Regions from separate parts of the Bacteroides sedimenti genome, predicted to be linked through region 1. Evidence: riboswitches for the same ligand, from Rfam matches in the RefSeq annotation. Region 1 holds a riboswitch; each other region holds the start of a gene.
The links. Region 1 has a riboswitch for cobalamin ahead of ABWU87_RS01530 (DUF4465 domain-containing protein). Riboswitches for the same ligand answer to the same signal wherever they lie in the genome.

Region 1 (5,648 bases):
ATTGGGCAGCTTCTTTGCTTTTTATGAAAAGCTTGTTTCCGATAATCTTGGCGAAGAGCAGGGAGGTAACTCTATATAAATTACAGCATCACCTGTTTCAGACGCTACATTTCATGAAGACAAATTGTATCGGGGTAGTATACGAGTCTGTCAACTTTGCATAGGTTAGGGAATAATTATAGCCAACAGGAATCAGTTTATTATACTCTTTCACTTACTCCAGTAACGGAGTTTCTTTCTGCATTTCAGCCTTGCTTCTCTTATTTAATTATGTTGTTTTTTATTTAACTTGTTCTTACCTGCAGCAGTATCCTTAATGTTTAGCAATCAATTTTCTCATTTTTTTCATCCTGAATGCAATGATTATAGTAAATCGAGGTGCTATTTTACTGTGTGATGCATAACAGCATAATAAAATATTAATATAAATCTGTTATATTGTACTTGGTATGTTTGTTTTAATTGTTATATTCGCACAGGTTTTAATTAAATCTGATGCATGTCATATTTTATAATATAGATAAACTGTTTGATATGACATGAATATGGCTAATTTTGTCAATATATAGGTGGCGAATTTCTCAGTTTATCAATCCTGTATAATTATGAATTTATTTTATATTGAAATAAAACACGTGAAACTAAAATAATTTATTTTTTAATTTAAATGACTCTATGAAAAAAAATGGCTTTTTATTACTTCTGCTCATGATTGTTGTAACATCATGCAATCCCCGGATAACAACACAAATACTAAAATCGTACCCGGCTATCGTGTCGCCCGATTCCGTAGTTGTTTATAATATAGGCGATACAGTTCCCGGTTCTGCCACTACAATAGGACATGTCAATGTGCGAGATGGCGGTTTTACAACGAAATGCAAATATGATGAAGTGCTTTCTTTTGCTAAAAATGAAGTGTCGAAGAACGGAGGCAATGGATTGATGATTACCGCACACTCAAAACCATCTGTATGGAGCAGTTGCCATCAGATTTCCGGAACCATGCTGCTTTTAGACAGTAAGATAATAAACGATTCCTTGCTGGTTAATAAGCATTTAAACCAGTTTGTACCATCTAAAATAATGGTTAATAAGCGCATAGTGCCTAGAAATACCTTCTCGGCTAGTGTGGGTTATGCCTATATTTACAGTGATATTTATAATGACGGAGATGGTTTCAGTAGCGCGGTTGCCTCTCAACTTAGAAGCGGAACCGATTGGAGATTTGAATATGAGCATTCATTCAAGAGCGGATGGGGAGTTGGTATCATTTACTCCGGATTCCGTTCGTCAGTATCTTTCTATGGTGGAAGCGATTCTTTCAATTCAACCTACATTGCTCCATTTGTGAGCGGACGTTGGATGGTTGGAGATAAATGGATGCTGGCAGGTAAATACGGAATCGGTTATTTCAGGCACGATGAAAAGGCAAGCAACGGATACAATATGTGGGCAAGCGGGGTTGGAATAAGCGTTGATTTCGGTGCAGAATATATGCTGACTAAACATCTGGGCATAGGATTATCTATCGGAGCTGTTACCAGTCAACTGGGAGATATGAAAGATAATCTTGGAAACGTATATTCTTCAACAGAAGATAATGCTAACGGCATTGCCAGAATTACTATTCTTCCCGGATTCAGATTTTATTTCTGATAATTATAGCTATATAGTTTGTTTCAGTTGTTTTCGGGTTGCTGAATAGTTGAATTGTTGTTCATATAAAGAACTGTAACAAACATCTTGATTTTTAAAGAAAGAAGGTACAAATCTCGTTTTTAATTAACTTCAGAGCTTTAAAAGAACCATATTCAATCTCTATTGTGGATTGAATATGGTTCTTTTTATAAGTTTCAAACTCTATCGTTTTATTAATTTTATTGTTTGCCCGTTCATTCTTACAAAGTACACGCCATTTGCCCAACTGCTCACATTTATTAGCGTATTGGCTTCGTAATTGGCGTTTTCATATACTCTAACCCCATTTATAGAGTAGATTGTTACGTTCCCGCTTAAGCTCAGAATGGTAAAGGTTGAAGCAGGATTCGGAGAAATAATACTCTGTAATTTTGGTTGTTTTAACTCTGTAGAGAGTGTAACATCAACCGGAATCCGGACAAATGTTGTCACACCCAGAACAGTCCGGCTAACAACAAGCGAAGTTGTGCCTTCCGAAGCTGAATTTATCTGCAGGTTATCTGCATTAATGGTAGCTGTGGCATAAGTGGCATTGGGTGCATCGGTAATGGTATATACAGGATTTGAAGTTGCATACTGAATTTCTGAACCGGAAGCTGGCGAAATAAGGTTGAATAATGAACCGAGCGATAAAGTAAACGAGGTGTTTGGATGCATATTCTGCTTATCAGCAGGAGTTATATTTCTTTCTCCACCAAAATTATCCATGCAAAAATAGAGTGGGATAGTGGAACCTGAAGCATTCTTTCTCGTGCCATCTGCTTTAAAATCAATGTATTTCACGATTCCGAGTTCGCGAAGGTCAAACCATTGCCAGGAATCTAGTGTGTAATGATTGTCAGGATTCTCGGAACGATAATCGGCAAGGTAGAAATCCAGCGATTTGCCGTTGCTGCCTTTAGCGGTAATCTTGTACCAATCGCCTACCCCAAATGGGGTATTTGCATCCGATTGTCCGGTAGAATTCATTCCGGTACCATGTTCGGAAACATACTTCACCCAGGCAGAATTGGAAATATAAAAACCGCTGATTTGTTCTCCATTAGGCATGTCTGAGATCGTTACTCGTGTTCTGGCTCCAAATGTATATACTACTGCGTAATTTTTAGAATTATCTACTCCGTGTCCCACTGCCGACCGAAACTGTTGATTAAGAAAATCGGATGGTTCAAACGAAGTTGATGTGAGATTGGAATAGGCAAATCCTCCCCAGGTTTTATAACTCTCTACCAGCGTATTGGTGAACACATAAGCTCCGCTTTGAAATACAGATTGGTAGTTGCTACTTGTATTATCTCCCCACCAGCGACTTTCAGGGTCGAGGGACAAATTATCAAAAGTTGCAGTCCTGCCGTTAACCGTCTGTCCATTTATAACATTTGTGATTAATAAGAGAAATGTTAGCGCTAGTAAAATACTTTTGTTCATAATAAAATCTTTTTAATTGGTTATTAATGATTATTTGTAAATAAGTACTGTTAGCTACTTTTACTATTGCTACATAAGCTTCTTTCGGAGATTTTTTAATCTACAGGCGGATCGTTCAGGAGTGCCTTGAATAAACAAGACATCTTTTCGTCAGATTTACAACCGGACGACAAATAAAATGACAAGTACAAAAAGAGAACTTGAAAAAAAATGAAACAATACAAGTCAGTACGTGCCGTTTTTAGCTCTATTCCCGAAGCTTATAACAATATAATATGGCAGGTCTTCTGACTTACTCCCGTGTTCTGAACGCCTTCCCAATCGTTTTCACGAATCAGTGGCTAAAGTATGTTCAGCACGCATTAGCGGAGCTTACAGCAGCGGGTCTGTTCAGGATTTTCACCTGATTCCCTTTTCATCGCATGTTCCGAAGCAAATTTGGAATATGCGACACCAAATTATTAGCAATGCAAATATATGTATAATATATGTAACGAAAAAAGATTATTCCCATTTTTTGTAAGTTTCTAATCTTGTCATTACTTTATCAATCAGCTGTTGTTTTTGGAAAGAAGGTCTCTTATATGGAATTTAAAAATGTGAATAGTTATTGGTGCGACTGATGAAATTATGAAAATGTATAAGCCAAAATCACAACGCGAATATTGTGCCAAGTAGATGGGTAAAATGCAATAATTGCCTTCAATCATTTCAAATAATCGTTAATTCGGATGATTTTGAATGAAATCTGTACTAAAAAAGTATATTGTAAAGGTCAATCTCGGCCTACATTTGCATAATGTTAGTCTAAATAAAATACATTGTAAAATAAATCTTTTATATGAAAAGAAAAATTATTTCAAGTTTTAAAACTATAAGAATCATTGGATGCCTGTTTTTTTGTTGGCAAGTTTCATATGGCATGAAGACACAGACAAATCTCTTGTTACCCTCATCAATTGATAAAAAAACTATTTACGAACAAGAAGTTAGTTACAGTTTCATTAAAGAGGACTCGCTCAAGACCAGAATCGTCTCCAACTTACCACAACCAATAAATGACTTGGTGTTTCAATCTCTGCCTACAGTGTGGGATGAGGCTATTCCGTTGGGTAATGGCATTATCGGAGCCTTGATATGGCAAAAAGGAGATAATTTACGCATTGGAATTGACCGGGCCGACCTTTGGGATCTACGCCCGGTTAAAGAGTTTGAGAAATCAAAAAACTATTCGTATCGCTTCGTTTGCGAACAAATTATTCACAAGAAAGACCTCAAGCCTGTTCAATCGTTGATCGATGATCGTAGTCGGCTAGATCCTGCCCCCACTAAAATACCGGCCGGAGGAATAGAGTTTTGCATTAAACCACTTGGAGAGATAGAGCAAGTTCGTTTAGACGTAGCCCGGGCGGTATGTCACATTCATTGGAAAAATGGTGTTAAGGCTCAATTCTTTATTCATGCCGCTGACAATTCCGGTCGTTTCATTTTTGAGAACTTACCAAGCGAACTGATTCCTCTGTTGGTAGTACCATCTTACGAAGAAAGTACGAATCTGGATGTTAGTATGCCTAAAAGTGTAAGACCGCTCAGTTCTTTAGGCTATAAAAAAGGAATAATCCTGCACCCTAAAAAGAATATTCTTGTGTACCACCAACAAGCCTGGGGCAAAGTTTCTTACGAAATTGCACTGACTTGGAACACTTTTAATAGCTCAACGTTGGAAGGCTCTTTTTGTGTAACATCAAAGGGCACATGGTATTCTGAGTCCAAGAAAGCACAACAACTATTGGAACAATCATCTCATATTAGCTACAAGAAGGCATTGCAGCAACACGTTGCTTGGTGGAAAAATTATTGGGCGCAATCAGAAATTTCTATTCCCGATCCGCTTTTAGAAAAACAATGGTATTTAGAGCAATACAAATTTGGAGCCTCTTCACGTAAGAATGCACCGCCTATCTCTTTACAGGCTATATGGACGGCAGATAATGGACAAACGCCTCCTTGGAGAGGCGATTTCCACAATGACTTAAACACACAGTTGAGTTACTGGCCTGGATATAGCTCTAATCATTTGGAAGAATCATCTGTTTTTACCGATTGGCTCTGGAAAATCAAAGATAACTCTAAAGATTTTACACATCGTTTCTTTGGCGTTAAAGGTCTTAATGTTCCTTGTATTGCGACACTTACAGGTAAAGCTATTGGTGGATGGAGTCCATACTCTCACTCTCCTTCAACTGCAGGATGGTTGTGTCATTATTTCTATCTGCAATGGAAATATAGCATGGATAAGGACTTCTTAATGAATCGCGCCTATCCGTTTGTAAAACAAACAGCCATTTACTTCAACAATATCTCCGTAATTGGAGACAATGGAAAGCGAAAACTCCCTCTTTCATCTTCGCCAGAAATTAATGATAATCGCATAGATGCTTGGTTTACCGAAACCACCAATTATGATCTGTCTAACATTCGTCTCACATATACCGTGGCAACTGAGATGGCAAATGCGT
Region 2 (5,648 bases), 500 kb from region 1:
AACTTTAATACCAAATAAAACATAAATATTAAAAGAAAATACCACATTTTTATACCACTTTCATAATTCGACGAAATAAATTCTATCTTTGCAAAATTATTTTCTAGAACATAGAGTAGCATGAATTTATTCGTTAAAAAATCAATCGATGGTTTGCTGAAAGAGGCAAACGAGACTGACAGTAATTCACTAAAGAAAACCTTAGGCCCAGGCAAGCTTGTTGCGTTAGGAGTGGGTGCCATCATTGGAGCCGGCCTCTTTTCGATAACCGGTGGAGTAGCAGCCGAAATGGCTGGACCCGCTATCACAATCTCTTTCTTAATTGCAGCCATTGGCTGTTGTTTTGCAGGATTATGCTATGCAGAATTCGCCTCGATGATTCCGGTAGCCGGAAGTGCCTATACCTATTCATACGCCACGATGGGAGAATTCATTGCTTGGATTATAGGCTGGGACCTGGTGCTGGAATACGCTGTAGCAGCTGCAACCGTCAGCATCAGCTGGAGTCGTTATGTGATAAAGTTCTTTGATGGCTTCGGTATCCACCTCCCTCAGAGCTTGGTTGCCTGTCCGTGGGAAGGGGGAATTGTCAATTTGCCGGCAGTGTTTATTGTCGTTCTGATGAGTCTGCTTCTAATCAAAGGAACCGAAGGAAGTACCCGGTTCAACAACATTATTGTATCGCTAAAGATTGGGGTGGTTCTTATCTTTATCTTTCTGGGATGGAAATACATCAATCTGGAAAACTACACTCCTTATATACCCGAAAATACAGGAACATTTGGTGCTTACGGATGGACAGGGATTATTCGGGCAGCAGCTGTTGTATTCTTTGCTTTCATTGGATTCGATGCTGTGAGCACCGCTGCCCAGGAGGCAAAAAATCCAAAACGGGATATGCCCATCGGTATTCTGATATCACTTCTAATTTGCACAGTATTGTACTTTCTCTTTGCTCACGTGATGACCGGAGTAGCTAATTACACGGAGTTCAAAGGGCATGACGGAATAGCCCCGGTAGCCATCGCCATCGAACATATGGGACATGCCGGCGCCGACGGATTGATTCACCCCGATTATCCATGGCTGAATCGTGCCATTATCCTGGCCATCCTAGCCGGATATTCATCGGTTATTATGGTACTGCTTATGGGACAAACCCGAGTATTCTATAGCATGAGCAAAGACGGACTTCTGCCCAAGTTCTTTTCGCATATCCATCCAAAATTTCGCACTCCGGCAAAGAGCAACCTGCTATTCCTGCTACTTGTCAGTCTGTTTGCGGCATTCATTCCTTCGAGAGTGGCCGGCGAGATGACCAGTATCGGTACTCTTCTGGCCTTTATCCTGGTTTGTATAGGTATTATTGTTTTGCGAAAGAAAATGCCGAATGCCCCTAGAGCATTCAAAACACCATTGGTTCCATTTGTTCCTATCTGCGGAGTGCTGACCTGCCTTTTCATGATGGTCTTCCTCCCGGCCGACACTTGGATTCGTTTGATTCTATGGATGCTGATTGGACTGGACATCTACACAGCATATGGCATGAAGAACAGTAAGATTGGTTCTATTTATAAGGAAGAGCGACCAGGGCAGAATGTATTGAACATAACTGTAATCGTACTATCCGTGGTACTGATTTTGGCGGGATTCTGGCATCAGGTAACAGCCGGATGGGAGTCCAGCAAGTTCCTGCTATTCTCAGCTCTTTCCTTTTCGGTGGTGCATATGTTCATATTCGGCATGCGTTTATTAAAGAAAGATTTTATATTGAATCCGGCATTCGGGAAAATGAGATTATTCTACCAGAAAGTTGTAAACAGAGAACAAGTTACCGGGAAATCGGATAGAGAATAAGTTGAGAAAAAAATCTTTTTATATACTCGACAAAAGACCATTCAGAATTTAGATTCTGAATGGTCTTTTTTTTATCGTTTAACCCATTCATTATGAATTAATAGTTATCTAAAATGGTAAACTTTTCAGAGATATTTCAAAAAAAAGTTTTCCAAAACTTACATAATTAACATCTCTGAACAGAACAACATATAGGATTATACATTATCTTTGTATCAGTTTTGGTAACAAAGCAATGCTTTAGGAGAAAAAGGGAATACCGTGAAATCCGGTAACAGTACCCGCTGCTGTGATTCTTGAAGAACTTGGGTATAAGCCACTGCAACTCTTTGTGGGAAGGCACTTCAAGGGAGAGATAAGTCAGAAGACCTGCCAAGACTAAACACATAGAAAATCTTATGCTTTCGGGAGTTAAAGCAAAAAGAACAGGAAAAACGCCAGGATGAGTCATCCTTCAGGCGCAGGTCTCATGCCGCCCTATTCTACACCCACTTCCACAGCAATGTTTTCTTATGTGATAACTTACTAGTATCACAAATTTTACAAAAAAAGAATTATGAACTACGCTGAGATCTGTATTATCAAAAGAGACGGGAAGAAGGAAGATTTCTCGATCAGTAAAATCAAGAATGCAATTACGAAAGCATTCAATGCGACAGGTATTGTCGACGAAGATAAGTTGATAGCTGATGTAACCATGCGGGTAATCGGAAACTTTGCCACCTCGACAATTACGGTGGAGGAGATTCAGGACCTGGTTGAAAAAGAACTGATGAAAATACGCCCCGAGGTTGCAAAGAAATACATTATATACCGTGAATGGAGAAATACCGAGCGAGATAAAAAGACTCAGATTAAACATATCATGGATGGCATTGTGGCCATCGATAAGAATGATGTAAACCTCAGTAATGCTAACATGTCGAGCCACACTCCGGCAGGACAGATGATGACATTTGCTTCCGAGGTGACTAAAGATTATACTTATAAATATCTTCTCTCGAAAAAGTTTGCTACTGCTCACCAGATGGGAGACATCCACATACACGATTTGGATTATTATCCAACAAAGACAACAACCTGCATTCAGTATGACATGGACGATCTCTTTGAACGGGGGTTCCGTACTAAGAATGGCAGCATCCGTACTCCTCAATCCATTCAGAGCTATGCCACACTGGCAACGATTATCTTCCAGACCAATCAGAACGAACAACATGGCGGACAGTCGATTCCGGCATTCGACTTTTTTATGGCAAAAGGTGTGTTGAAGTCTTTTCAGAAGCACCTTACCTCTTTTCTGGGATTTCACCTATCAATGGACGGAGAAGCACCGGAGGAGAAATCAATAAAAACACTAGTAAGAGAACACATTACTTCTATCAAACCGGATGATTACCACCGGGAGATGTTATGCATGGCAATGACCAGTCTACGGGTTAATCTAAAGAAAGAGGTACTTAACCGAATCATCGAGAAGGCTTACTCTTCTACTCGCAAAGATACCCATCAGGCGATGGAAGGATTTATCCATAACCTGAATACCATGCACTCACGAGGTGGCAATCAGGTGGTATTCAGCTCCATCAACTATGGAACAGATACTTCAGCCGAAGGACGATTGGTAATGGAAGAACTGCTAAGCACCACCATGGAGGGACTGGGTACTCGAGGAGAAGTGCCGGTATTCCCTATCCAAATCTTTAAGATAAAGGATGGAGTTTCCTACTCTGAAGAGGACTATCTGAAAGCGATGTCCGATTTTGAAGGAGCTATGAGTGGAAAAATCAGATTCAGTGCTCCTAACTTCGACCTTTTCCTGAAAGCATGTCAAACTACAGCAAAGGCGCTCTTCCCGAACTTCATGTTCCTGGATGCGCCCTATAATGTGAACGACCTATGGAGAGCAGAAGACCCGAAACGTTACCGCTATGAGCTGGCAACAATGGGCTGTCGTACACGTGTATTCGAAAATGTGAATGGAAAAAAAAGCTCACTAGGAAGAGGAAATCTTTCATTTACAACAATCAACCTGCCGCGTTTGGCCATAGAAGCCAAAATAAAAGCAGAGAATCTGCTGGAGACATCCAATAAGGATGCTTTGGAAAAAGAGAGTAAAGAGGCGTTTCTCAAGTCGGTACAAGACATGGCAAAGCTAGTGGCCGATCAGCTGTATGCCCGTTACCAGTACCAACGCACTGCACTTGCCCGCCAGTTCCCCTTCATGATGGGAAATGATGTGTGGAAAGGTGGAGGAGAACTGGAACCAAACGGCGAAGTAGGCGATGTGCTAAACAGCGGAACACTGGGAATCGGTTTTATAGGAGGACATAACGCAATGATGGCACTCTACGGAGAGAGTCACAGCCACAGCCAAAAAGCATGGGATACGCTTTATGAGGCGATCATGCAGATAAACAAGGTTGCCGATGCATACAAAGCAAAATACAGTTTGAACTACTCGGTGCTGGCTACTCCGGCTGAAGGTTTATCAGGACGATTCACCCGAATGGACCGGAGAAAATACGGCCTGATTCCAGGTGTGACTGACAGGGAGTATTACATCAACTCCTTCCATGTAGATGTAAAAGAGCCAATCAGTATTCTGGAAAAGATTAAAAAAGAGGCTCCATTCCACGCAATTACTCGTGGCGGGCACATCACTTATGTGGAGCTGGATGGAGAGGCTCAGAAAAACGTGAAAGCAATTGCCAAGATAGTGAAGGTAATGCACGACGAAGGTATTGGTTACGGTTCAATAAACCACCCGGTAGACACCTGCAACGCTTGTGGTTATAAAGGTGTGATATACGAAAAATGCCCAGTATGCCAAAGCGAGAATGTATTCAGAATGCGCAGAATCACCGGATACCTGACTGGTGACCTGAGCACATGGAATTCATCCAAACGAGCTGAGGAAAGAGACAGGGTGAAACATCACTAACAACTTTCGCCTCGGAATATAAAAACAAAATCGTTTCCCGGATAGGATAATAACTATCTGGAAAACGGTCTTATAATGAATATCCGGAAAAAACAACTGACAATTCGAACTAAAAGCCCAATAGAATTCATCATCGGGCAAATAAAGCGACATATTAAAGGAGACTTCCAACAGCGATCAATCTCCTCACAAAGAAAAGAAACATGCAGGAACAACTTTATCTGCTATATACCTATCCCGAAACCATCGTTGACGGGGAAGGAATCCGTTACTCCATTTATCTTGCAGGATGCCGGCACCATTGTCCGGGATGCCAGAACCCCAGCACATGGAATTCGGTGCAGGGGACTCTACTTACAGAAGAGGTCATAACTAAAATCATACATGAGATTAATGCCAATCCATTGCTTGATGGCATTACCTTTTCAGGCGGAGATCCTCTCTACAATCCGGAAGCTTTTCTACTATTGATAAGACGGATAAAGCAGGAAACCGGGCAAAACATCTGGTGTTATACCGGATATACTTATGAGGAGATTCTGGCAGACAAAAGTCTGAGTGCAGTACTACCCTTTATTGACACATTAGTAGACGGACGGTTTGTGCAGGCTGAGTACTCCCCCTTTTTGGAATTCAGGGGAAGTGCCAACCAACGCATTATACATCTGAAATAGTAGCCGTTTTCAAGAGCTCCCATTTCAGATATATGCAAACTATTTCTTTTTTGGGTAAAAAGGGCTATAAAGCATTGTTTTATTCCTGACAACCAGTTGCCCATCCTTCACAAACTCATCTCCTCTTTCGGATAAATGCTTCACCATTTCGGATCGCATTTCATTCAGTTTCT
Region 3 (5,648 bases), 510 kb from region 1:
TTTAGGGACCGTTGCTTCGGCATATGCATATACAATTTTCGCCCCATGACGGATTATACCGTTGTGTTCTTGTATGCAACCCGGAAGAAATCCCGGCACATCTTCAAAGGTAACCAACGGAATATTGAAACAATCACAGAAACGTATGAAACGTGCAATCTTATCGGAAGCATCTATATCAAGCACACCGGCCAGATAAGCGGGCTGATTAGCTATCACACCGACTGATTTTCCACCAAGGCGACCAAAACCAATTACAGCATTTCTGGCAAAGTGAGGCATTACTTCAAAGAAATAGTGGTCGTCCATTACCGGTTCAATGATATCTTTGATGTCATAAGGAATGTTAGGGTCGGTCGGGACTACATTCTCCAGCGACTCCTCTTCACGTCGGATATCATCAGTAGCTGCAGACAAAGGAGCATCTTCCATGTTGTTGGAAGGAAGGAAGCTCAGCAGCTCACGGATACCCATCAGCAATTCTTCTTCCGAATTGCTCAGGAAGTGAGTAACCCCACTCTTACTGCTGTGAGTATAAGCACCCCCAAGCTCTTCTTTACTTACCTCTTCGTGAGTTACCGTTTTCACCACATCAGGCCCGGTAACAAACATATGACTTTTCTCTTTCACCATAAAAATAAAGTCGGTCAATGCAGGAGAGTAGCAAGCCCCGCCTGCACAGGGACCCAATATTGCCGAGATCTGAGGAATTACTCCCGAAGCCATGGTGTTCTGGTAAAAGATAGAAGCATAGCCAGTCAGGCTCTCTACCCCTTCCTGAATACGGGCTCCACCAGAATCGTTCAGAGCAATAACAGGCGCTCCGTTTTTCAGAGCCAGTTCCTGTACTTTAACAATCTTGCGTGAGTTTGTTGCACTCAACGTTCCGCCATACACAGTAAAATCGTATGCATATACAAACACCAGCCGTCCATCAATCTTTCCATATCCTGAAACCACACCATCTCCCGGAATTATATTCTTATCCATTCCAAAATTAGTGCAACGATGTACCATTAGCTTATCCAGTTCTGTAAAGGTTCCCTTATCCAGCAACATCTCAATACGTTCGCGGGCAGTCATTTTGCCAGCCTGATGCTGCTTTTCAACCCTGTTCACGCCTCCACCCAATTCGGCTATTTTATCCTTTTCCAGAAAACGGTTATATATTTTTTCTTTTTCCATTACTTAATCATTTTTCAACATTTAAATCCAGCAATATCAGCTGTTGGTCACTATTCACAGAGTCACCCTCGTTAACCAGGATTTCTTTGATATAGCAATCGGAAGTCACTTTATAATTACTCTGCATTTTCATGGCTTCAATAACCAGCACTGTTTCTCCGGCAGCCACCAGGTCACCTTCATTCACAGGTATTTTCACCACTTTCCCAGGCATTGGTGATACCACTTTATCATCCTGTCGCACCTCTTCTTTCTTTTTCATTCGCAAATACTTTGCTTTTGTATCGACGATATCCACATTATAAGAAGAGAAGTGGGTATTTACCTTGTAACTCTTCCCATTCCCCGAACGAATAAGCTCTGCATTGTACGACTTTCCATTATGCAGAATAGAACAGGCTCCGTTTTCCGCCATTACCACATCCACTTCAAACTCTTTTCCATCAATGGTAAGGCGCACATTATTGCCCTCCTTTGAAAGAAGTTCTATTTCAGCAGTTCTTTTTCCAATATGTATTTCCATTTGTTTGCTTTCTTTTAGATTCTCAATACCCCTTTGTGTAAACCAAACTCACGCCAGCGGCTGATAGGACGATTATCGGTAGATACATTCGAGTTATTTTCTTCCAGATTCATCAGATAGTCTATATACGTTGCCACCATTGCAATATTTTCGGTTTCTTCCTCGTCAGTAGGAATGCCTTTCAACAGCAATCCTGTATTCTTCTGTATAAAGCCGGTATCATAAGCACCTTTTACAAAGTCCGGAGTATCCATGATGCTTCTCAGGTAACCAATATTAGTTTTAACTCCGGTTATCTTGTACTCGTGAAGCACCCGGCGCATCCGTTCGATAGCATATTTACGGGTAGTAGCCCATACAATCAGTTTACCAATCATCGGGTCGTAATGAATCGGAATTTCATATCCTTCGTACACATAACTATCAATGCGAACGCCTATACCATTAGGCTCTGTTATCTGTCGAATCACACCCGGACAAGGCATAAAATTAAATTCAGTATCTTCGGCACAAATACGGCATTCAATGGCATGTCCACGCTGCACGATATCTTCCTGGTTAAAACGCAAAGGAATGCCGTTGGCAATGTGAATCTGTTCTTTTACCAAATCCACGCCAAGCACCTCTTCTGTTATAGGATGCTCTACCTGCAGCCGGGTATTCATTTCCAGGAAGTAGAAGTTACGGTTCTTGTCCACCAAAAACTCAATTGTTCCGGCACCGACATAGTTCACAGCCTTTGCTGCAGCAACCGCCGCTTTTCCCATCATTTCCCTCAACTCCGCAGTAATAAATGGAGATGGACTCTCCTCTACAATCTTCTGATTGCGTCGTTGTACAGAGCACTCTCTTTCACACAGATGAACCACATTCCCATAATTATCACCCAAAATCTGGAATTCAATATGGTGAGGTTCTTCCACAAACTTTTCCAGGTATACGGTATCATCACCAAATGATGAGAGTGCCTCCGATTTTGCTGTAGTATAAGCCTCTTCGACTTCGCTTTCATTGTGAATCAGCCTCATCCCTTTTCCGCCACCGCCCATCGATGCCTTCAGCATCACCGGATAGCCAATTTTATTACATACATCGATTGCCTCTTTCACATCTCTCAGGCTCTGTTCAGTACCAGGAACAACAGGTACATCAGCTGCAATCATCTGCTTACGTGCAGATATCTTATCACCCATCGCATCCATTGTTCCAGCATCAGGCCCTATAAAGATTATACCTTCTTCCTTGCAGCGATTGGCAAAAAGGGAGTTTTCAGAGAGGAAACCATAGCCCGGATGGATTGCATCCACCTGATGAGCTTTGGCAATTTCGATGATTTTTTCTACATTCAGATAGCTGTCTTTTGATGCTGCTCCACCTACACAATAGGCTTCATCAGCATACAAGACATGTTTTGCCGTCCGGTCGGCTTCAGAGAAAATCGCAATCGATTCAATCTCCATTTCCCTGCAGGAGCGCATAACTCTCACCGCAATCTCGCCACGGTTAGCAACCAAGATTCTTCTAATCATTTCTCAGATATTTGGTACAACAATTCATTCCGCCAATAAGGCAGAACAATTACTATTAAATTCCTTCAAAAACAGATTTTAGTACGCAAAGGTTCATTTCCCACTCCACGAGGAGATAAACATGAAACAGATTGGCAGGTCTTCTGACTTACTCCCATCCTGAACGCCTTCCCGGCAACAGCCAGTGGCAAGAGTTTTTATCAGGATGATTTACAGAGGTTCACAGCAGCGGGCCTGTCCGGGATTTTCACCCGATTCCCTTTTAATTGCTATCGTTGATAAACAACAGCAAACCAATTCGGGGGCAAAGGTAACAATTCTGAAGAATTATGAGACATAATTGGATAGAAAACATTATTTTTGCAGAAAATTTACCAACTATGATACAATCAATGACCGGCTACGGGAAAGCCACTATCACCCTGGTTGACAAGAAGATTAACGTTGAAATAAAGTCACTCAACAGTAAAGCTCTGGATTTATCAACACGTATCGCTCCTGCCTATCGGGAAAAGGAGATGGAGATACGTAATGAAATAGCAAAATCGCTTGAAAGAGGCAAGGTTGATTTCAGCCTTTGGATAGACAAGAGCGATGCAGATGTGGTTACTCCAATCAATGCAGCTGTTGTAGAAGGTTACTACAGACAAATCAGACAGCTATCTGATGCGTTGGAAATTCCGATGCCGAACGATTGGTTTAAAATATTGCTTCGCATGCCCGATGTGATGTCCAAGATGGAGACTCAGGAGCTTTCTGAGGAAGAGTGGGCAGAGGCACACAAAGCAGTACAAGAAGCTATTCAGCACTTGGTAGACTTCCGCAAACAGGAAGGTTCGGCTCTGGAAAAGAAATTCCGGGAGAAAATTGCGAACATCCGGTCATTACTCGAGTCGGTATCACCACATGAAGCAGAGCGTATAGAAAAGATAAAGACACGCATCATGGATGCACTGGAAAAGACAGCCAGTGTAGATTTTGATAAGAACCGCCTTGAACAGGAACTCATCTATTATATTGAGAAGCTGGACATCAATGAGGAGAAGCAGAGACTAGCCAACCACCTGACCTACTTTATCAATACAATGGAAGAGGGCAGCGGACAAGGAAAGAAGCTAGGTTTTATCGCTCAGGAGATGGGGCGTGAAATCAATACCCTCGGAAGCAAATCCAACAATGCGGAGATGCAGAAAATAGTGGTTCAGATGAAAGACGAACTAGAACAAATCAAAGAACAAGTTTTAAACGTAATGTAATATGAAAGGAAAGTTAATTATATTTTCAGCACCTTCCGGGGCTGGCAAGTCAACCATGATTAACTACCTGTTGAAACAGGGCCTTAAACTTGCCTTTTCAATTTCAGCAACCAGCCGTCCGCCTCGTGGGACCGAACAGCATGGAGTGGAATATTTCTTTCTTTCACCGGAAGAGTTTCGTCAGCGAATCAACAACGATGAATTCCTGGAATACGAAGAGGTGTACAAAGACCGTTTCTACGGCACCCTGAAAGAACAAGTCGAAAAACAGCTGGCTGCCGGTCAGAATGTGATATTCGATGTCGACGTGGTTGGCGGATGTAATATCAAGAATTTCTACGGAGACCGCGCGCTTTCTGTATTCATACAACCCCCTTCCATGGAAGTGCTTCGTGAGCGTCTTGTAGGAAGAGGAACCGACGAGCCTTCAGTTATCGAAAATCGTCTTGCAAAAGCGGAATTCGAACTAAGTTTTGCCGATAAGTTCGATGTCGTGATAATAAACGACAATCTGGAAGAGGCACGTAACAAAGCACTTAAGGTAATCCAAGACTTCCTAAATAGATAATTCCCTTTTTCAGGGATATCATCATTTTTCTGATATGAAGAAAATAAAGACGGGTATATTCGGTGGAACATTCAATCCTATTCACATCGGGCACCTCGCACTGGCAAATTATATTTGCGAGTTCGAGGAGCTCGATGAACTATGGTTTTTAGTCACCCCGCAAAACCCGTTGAAAGAAAGCGACTTTCTGGACGACAACATTCGTCTGGAGCTGGTAAAACTGGCCATTGAAGGATATCCCAAATTCCTTGCATCTGACTTTGAGTTCCACCTGCCCAAACCTTCTTACTCCTGCGATACGATCGACAAACTGAAGAAAGCCTATCCCGACCGGGAATTCATTCTCATCATCGGCGGAGATAACTGGCTTATTTTTGATAAGTGGAGAGATTATCAGCGAATCATTAACGAGAATGAAATCTGGATTTATCCACGCCCCGGTTCAACCATAGATAAAAGCACACTTCCTCCTTCGGTAAAACTCACCAACGTGCCCGAAATAGACATTAGTTCCACCTTTATTAGAGATGGCATTAAAAGCGGAAAGGACATCCGCTATTTTATGCATCCGGCTGTTTACCAGAAAA
Region 4 (5,648 bases), 320 kb from region 1:
GATCTTCGAACAACAGTAATCACCTTAGATGGGAAAGTAATTTTTGATAATCAAAAGAAGGATTACAACCACATAGGGAATCATCTGGAAAGGCCCGAAATAAAAATGGCATTAGAGAGTGGAACCGGTTATTCTGTTAGAAGAACGTCAGAAACTACCGGAGTTTCTTATTTCTATTCGGCCACGCTGTATGACGACTACATAATACGAAGTGCGCTGCCCTACAATGTTGAACTAATCACCAGTTTGAAAGCTGATTACCATTTCGTTTGGTTTACCATATTCATTACTATAATACTCACCATCGCATTTTCCAGATTTACCAGAAAGTTTGGAATGTCCATTGCCCGATTAAGGGAATTTACCGTAAGGGCACACCGCGACGAGCCTTTGGGAATGGATATGGAAAAGACTTTTCCGCATAACGAACTGGGTGAGATTTCGCAACATATTATCAAAATATACAAGCGTCTTCGCGAAACAAAAGAGGCTCTATATATTGAACGCGAAAAGCTGATTACCCATCTGCAAAGTTCTCATGAAGGACTGGGGGTCTTCAATGCCGAAAAAAAAGAAATTCTTGTCAACAGTCTCTTTACACAGTATAGCAACCTGATATCGGATGTCAATCTTCAAAGCGCGGAAGAGGTATTCTCAATTCCGGAGCTACAGAAGATTACCGAATTTATAAACAATGCACCGGCAAAACCGGGAAATCAGGAGAGACGCCTCTCTCTTAATATTGAGAAAAACGGAAGAGTCTTTATTGTTGAATGTATCATTTTCCAGGACCTCAGCTTTGAAGTTTCAATTAATGATGTGACTATGGAAGAGGAACAGCACCGCATGAAAAGGCAGCTGACGCAGAATATTGCTCATGAGTTGAAAACTCCTGTAAGCAGTATCCAAGGATATCTGGAAACCATAGTCAACAATCCGAACCTGCCGAAAGACAAATTCAATACTTTCATAGAAAGATGTTATGCACAAAGCAACCGATTGACCAGGCTGCTAAGGGATATTTCGGTTCTTACCCGAATAGATGAGGCAAGCAACATGATCGACATGGAAAAGGTGGAAGTAAATTCACTGGTACAGAATATAATTAATGAGGTATCTCTGGAGCTTGAAATGAGAAACATCTCCGTTCATAACCTGCTGAAAAAAGATATGTATATCCGCGGAAACGCATCGCTCATCTATTCCATCTTCCGCAATCTGATGGATAATTCCATCTCTTACGCTGGAACCGATATTTCCATCACAATAAAATGCTTCAGAGAAGATGAAACATTCTATTACTTCAGTTTCTCGGATACAGGCGTAGGCGTTTCACCGGAACATTTGAACCGGCTCTTCGAACGATTCTACCGGGTTGACAAAGGACGATCGCGAAAGATAGGCGGTACCGGGCTGGGACTTGCCATCGTGAAGAACTCCATACTTATACACGGAGGAAACATCTCGGCCAAAAATAATAAAGGCGGTGGACTGGAGTTCGTATTCACCCTCGCCAAAAATTAAAAAGCAGGATTGCGAAGATTTTATTCTTCCGCAATCCTGTTTTGTTTAAAATAAATATGTATCTTTGCTTCTGCATTGGTTCTAAAGCCCTATCGGGCAAAAGATGAAAAGGGAATCAGGTGAAAGTCCTGAACAGTCCCGCTGCTGTAAGTTTCAACAAAACGTTGCTGGCAACTACTCACTACCACTGAACTGAATGTTCGGGAAGGTGCCTGCAAACGGAAACAGAGTCAGAAGACCTGCCATGCATGCTTTTCAATAGCTTTCGAGGATAAAGCGTTGAACCACGTAGCCGAATGATAATCATTCCGGTTATATTATTTCCATAACCAATTATGTAGCTGAAAGGGTGAAGGAATATTTTCTACTCTAACAGGCGAAAACTTTATGACAAATAGTATATAATCTTTAAACTCTGCCAAGTTTATTGAAAGACACCCGGTCGAAGTGATTCGCCCGGGTTTTCTTTTTTATTTATCGTCTGGGATGAATATCTTCATTGAAACGTTCAAACCCGGCAGCGTTGATTCTTTTCTTTGCCTGTCTGGTGGCATTAAATATCACATTCTTCAATTCCACTGACTCGGCACGGAAATCGCTATTCTCTTTCCCCTCTTTAACCTGCACTGTCAGCTGGAACGTACCATATCCATCAATGGTAACACTGTGCCCATCTTTCAGTTTTTCCTCAATGCAAGCGGCAATCCTTATAAACGCACTCATCAGTTCGCCCTTCTTAGCCGGCGAACCACCACTTAGCTCCCTGACCAAATCCTCCATCCTATAGTTAGATCTACTTTTTACACTTACCCAAACAGATTTTTTGTCTTCACCAGTCTTTGCATTCTTCAAAGTATTGGTGTGAACGCTGTAACGAATTGCCATTTCTTCCTCTTTAGATTAACAGATTAATTACTTTATACTATTACTTTATTATCGAAGAACTATTATTAGGGTCGCGACCCCAGCTTATTAGCCTTATGAGGCTATACTCATGGCATCATGACCCTAAACATCAAGGGACATGACCCTAACAATAAGTCGTCTAAACAAAGATACTAATTCGGCGGCAATAACCAGCTAGTTTCTCATTATTAGTCAGATAAATAACGGGCATAAGAGTAGAATTAAATCAAAAGTTTATTGTGTTTATAGATTTTCTTTCTAACTTTGCCGCGCATTGGTTCACAAAATCTCCCGTAGCGAAGAAGTGATTAAAAGGGAATCAGGTGAGAATCCTGAACAGTCCCGCTGCTGTAAGTTTCATTATAACGTTGTAAGCAACCACTCAATACCACTGAACAATTAGTTCGGGAAGGCGCTTTCCAACGGAAACAAGTCAGAAGACCTACCGTGCATTATGACAGTATAAAGCTTACGAGGAATGAGCTTAGCACATAACAAAACACATTTTATTACTTATTTAAACTGATAGACAAGATGAAAAAGATCTATTCTCTATTGCTGCTTACCGTGGTGGTACTATGTAGTTGCAACAGCGACGACAATTCGCCCATTGTAAACAGCACAACCGTTGTTCTTAACCTACAAGGAAAACTAGACAAGCCCGAAACTGAATTTACCGGGATATTTAAAGAAGAGCCGGCAGGGGCCTGGACTTATAAAAACACATTTGTTGACCAGACAGGTTATTTCGTTTTCGATAGCTACACAACAAGCTTTAATACATTTGGAGGGGGATTTACCTATACCAATAAGACTGATGTAAAAACTGCGGGATATACTAACAACAGTGCAATCACCGGTAGCGGTAAAACCAGTGCAACATATATGACTGTAAACCCAAGTGAGTACTCAACCGACAAGTTCCATTTTGCAGGAAACGCCAGCCATACCGTGAAAGGTATGTATGTAACCAACAGTACTTATGCCTATTTATCTATATTGAATGGTGACGGTTACGCAAAACCATTTAAGGATGGCAGCTGGTTTAAACTTACTGTTACTGGTTTAGATGATAAAGGTAACACAACAGGCACTGCCGAAATTTATCTTGCAGATTACCGCAACGGGAAAAAGGTTCTGCTTGATAAATGGACATGGATGGACCTTTCTGCCCTTGGCAAAGTTGCTGAAGTTAAATTCAGCCTATCTTCAACTGATAACGGAAATTTCGGAATGAATACTCCTGCCTATTTCTGCATGGACGGATTCACAATCGAATTATAATCTGAAAATAAAATGTCATACACTCGAAGCATAATAATCTCTTTATCCATTTGGTTCTGCACAAGTTTGCTTGTCCAGGCGCAAAAACCAGATTCCTTACGTGTACATACCCTTAAGGAAGTTGTGGTAAAGGAGAGAAAAAAGGAGAAGGAACTTCGTTCCACTACTCCGCTTCAGGTGCTTGATGTTAATCAATTAAAACAGTCCGGGTTATTACAGGTTTCGGATGCTGTCAGGTTTTTCAGCGGAGTGGTTGTAAAAGACTATGGCGGCATCGGCGGACTAAAAACAATCTCGGTACGAAGTCTGGGAGCCAACCACACAGCCGTGGTTTACGACGGGATTTCTATTACCGATTCTCAAACGGGACAAGTGGACCTTGGAAAGCTAACGCTGGATAATATTGAAGAGATTAGTTTGAACAGCGGGCAAAACGATAACATCTTTCAGCCTGCCCGACTCTTCTCTGCCGCCAGTGTCCTGAATATAAAGAGTCCGGCACCCGTACTTACTCAGAAAAATATAAATGCCAGCGCTACCTTTAAAGGGGGTAGCTTTGGCTTTTATAATCCGAGTCTTCATCTAGACAACCAGTGGAACGAGGTGTTGTCTTCCTCCTTCCATGCAGACTACATGCATGCCGACGGCAACTATCCCTACACTCAGCTTAACGGAACCGCCACGGAGCGATTGCATCGTCTTAACTCGGATATTGAAACGGTGAAGACAGAAGCCAACTTGTTTGCCCGTTTCAGCGACAGGCAGAAGGCCAGTTTGAAGGCTTATTACTACTTCTCGGACAGAGGTCTGCCTTCTAACAAATTATATTACGCACGTGCCGAGGAGCGTTTGAAAGACAAGAATTTCTTTGTCCAGGCAAATTATGAAAACCAATTATCCAATCGTTGGAGCCTCTTGATGAACGGTAAGTTCAACTGGGGCTACAACAGGTATGATAATCCGGACAACGCCACTTATAATGCGGTTACCCGAAATAATTATTATCAGAACGAATATTATCTGTCGGGAACCGTCATGTATCGTGCAAATTCTAATCTCTCCTTATCGTTGGCCAATGATGGAAGTATCAATACCATGAGGGCAGACCTTACCAATTTTGTCTACCCTACCCGCTTCACTTTGCTCAATGCGCTGGCTGCCAAGTATGTGAACAACCGCCTCACCGCAACGGCTCACATACTTTCTACCTTAACCCGCGAATCAGTAAGAACCGGAACGGCTGCCGATAACCGGAACCGCTTCTCTCCCTCTGTAAGCTTCTCCTACCAGTTGTTTAAGAACGAGGATCTGCGGGCGAGACTGCTTTACAAAGATATTTTCCGTCTGCCTACCTTCAACGATCTCTATTACGGAACGATAGGCACACGGTCGCTCAAGCCGGAACAGGCGAGCGAATTCAATGCCGGCCTGAGCTGGATTAAGAAATTTAACCACGTTATTCCATACATCTCCTTGTCGGTCGACGGTTTCTATAACCGGGTTAGCGATAAGATTGTAGCTGTACCCACAAAGAATCTGTTTGTATGGAGCATGCGCAATATCGGACGGGTTGACATCCGGGGAATGGAAGCAAATATGGAGACGGCATTCCGTTGCAGCGACAAGATCAGACTGGCCGCTACCGGAAACTATACCTATCAGCGCGCCATGGATAAAACAGATAAATACAACATGCCCGATAAGGTGACATATAATCATCAGATACCATACACTCCGCGTCATTCGGGATCGGCCAGACTCAGTCTGGAAATGCCGTGGGTAAACATTGCCTATACACTGATAGCTGCCGGCGAACGGTTTTCCAACCAGTACAATGCCCCGGAATATCGTCTGGAAGGTTACACGGAACACTGCGCTTCGTTGAGTAGAACCTTCAAAATGAAGAGCTGCTCCATCTCCGCACAGGCAGAGGT

Region 2: it holds a riboswitch for cobalamin, as region 1 does, so the genes downstream of both, ABWU87_RS14610 (anaerobic ribonucleoside triphosphate reductase) here and ABWU87_RS01530 (DUF4465 domain-containing protein) in region 1, are expected to answer to the same signal.
Region 3: it holds a riboswitch for cobalamin, as region 1 does, so the genes downstream of both, accC (acetyl-CoA carboxylase biotin carboxylase subunit) here and ABWU87_RS01530 (DUF4465 domain-containing protein) in region 1, are expected to answer to the same signal.
Region 4: it holds a riboswitch for cobalamin, as region 1 does, so the genes downstream of both, ABWU87_RS02825 (DUF4465 domain-containing protein) here and ABWU87_RS01530 (DUF4465 domain-containing protein) in region 1, are expected to answer to the same signal.

The regions. Positions count from the first base shown of each region.
Region 1 covers NZ_AP028055.1:406,037-411,684, forward strand. The annotation lists gene ABWU87_RS01525 (hypothetical protein) at 709-1,659, shown strand; gene ABWU87_RS01530 (DUF4465 domain-containing protein) at 1,864-3,129, opposite strand; cobalamin riboswitch at 3,390-3,602, opposite strand; gene ABWU87_RS01535 (glycosyl hydrolase family 95 catalytic domain-containing protein) at 4,052-5,648, shown strand, end outside.
Region 2 covers NZ_AP028055.1:3,666,043-3,671,690, reverse strand. The annotation lists partial or broken gene ABWU87_RS14615 (amino acid permease) at 121-1,758, shown strand; cobalamin riboswitch at 2,063-2,248, shown strand; gene ABWU87_RS14610 (anaerobic ribonucleoside triphosphate reductase) at 2,414-4,801, shown strand; gene nrdG (anaerobic ribonucleoside-triphosphate reductase activating protein) at 5,005-5,475, shown strand; gene ABWU87_RS14600 (arylsulfatase) at 5,515-5,648, opposite strand, start outside.
Region 3 covers NZ_AP028055.1:3,651,357-3,657,004, reverse strand. The annotation lists gene ABWU87_RS14560 (acyl-CoA carboxylase subunit beta) at 1-1,185, opposite strand, end outside; gene ABWU87_RS14555 (biotin/lipoyl-containing protein) at 1,193-1,708, opposite strand; gene accC (acetyl-CoA carboxylase biotin carboxylase subunit) at 1,723-3,237, opposite strand; cobalamin riboswitch at 3,354-3,550, opposite strand; gene ABWU87_RS14545 (YicC/YloC family endoribonuclease) at 3,618-4,493, shown strand; gene gmk (guanylate kinase) at 4,495-5,061, shown strand; gene nadD (nicotinate (nicotinamide) nucleotide adenylyltransferase) at 5,096-5,648, shown strand, end outside.
Region 4 covers NZ_AP028055.1:730,901-736,548, reverse strand. The annotation lists gene ABWU87_RS02835 (sensor histidine kinase) at 1-1,524, shown strand, start outside; cobalamin riboswitch at 1,583-1,785, shown strand; gene ABWU87_RS02830 (hypothetical protein) at 1,999-2,409, opposite strand; cobalamin riboswitch at 2,688-2,894, shown strand; gene ABWU87_RS02825 (DUF4465 domain-containing protein) at 2,965-3,714, shown strand; gene ABWU87_RS02820 (TonB-dependent receptor plug domain-containing protein) at 3,727-5,648, shown strand, end outside.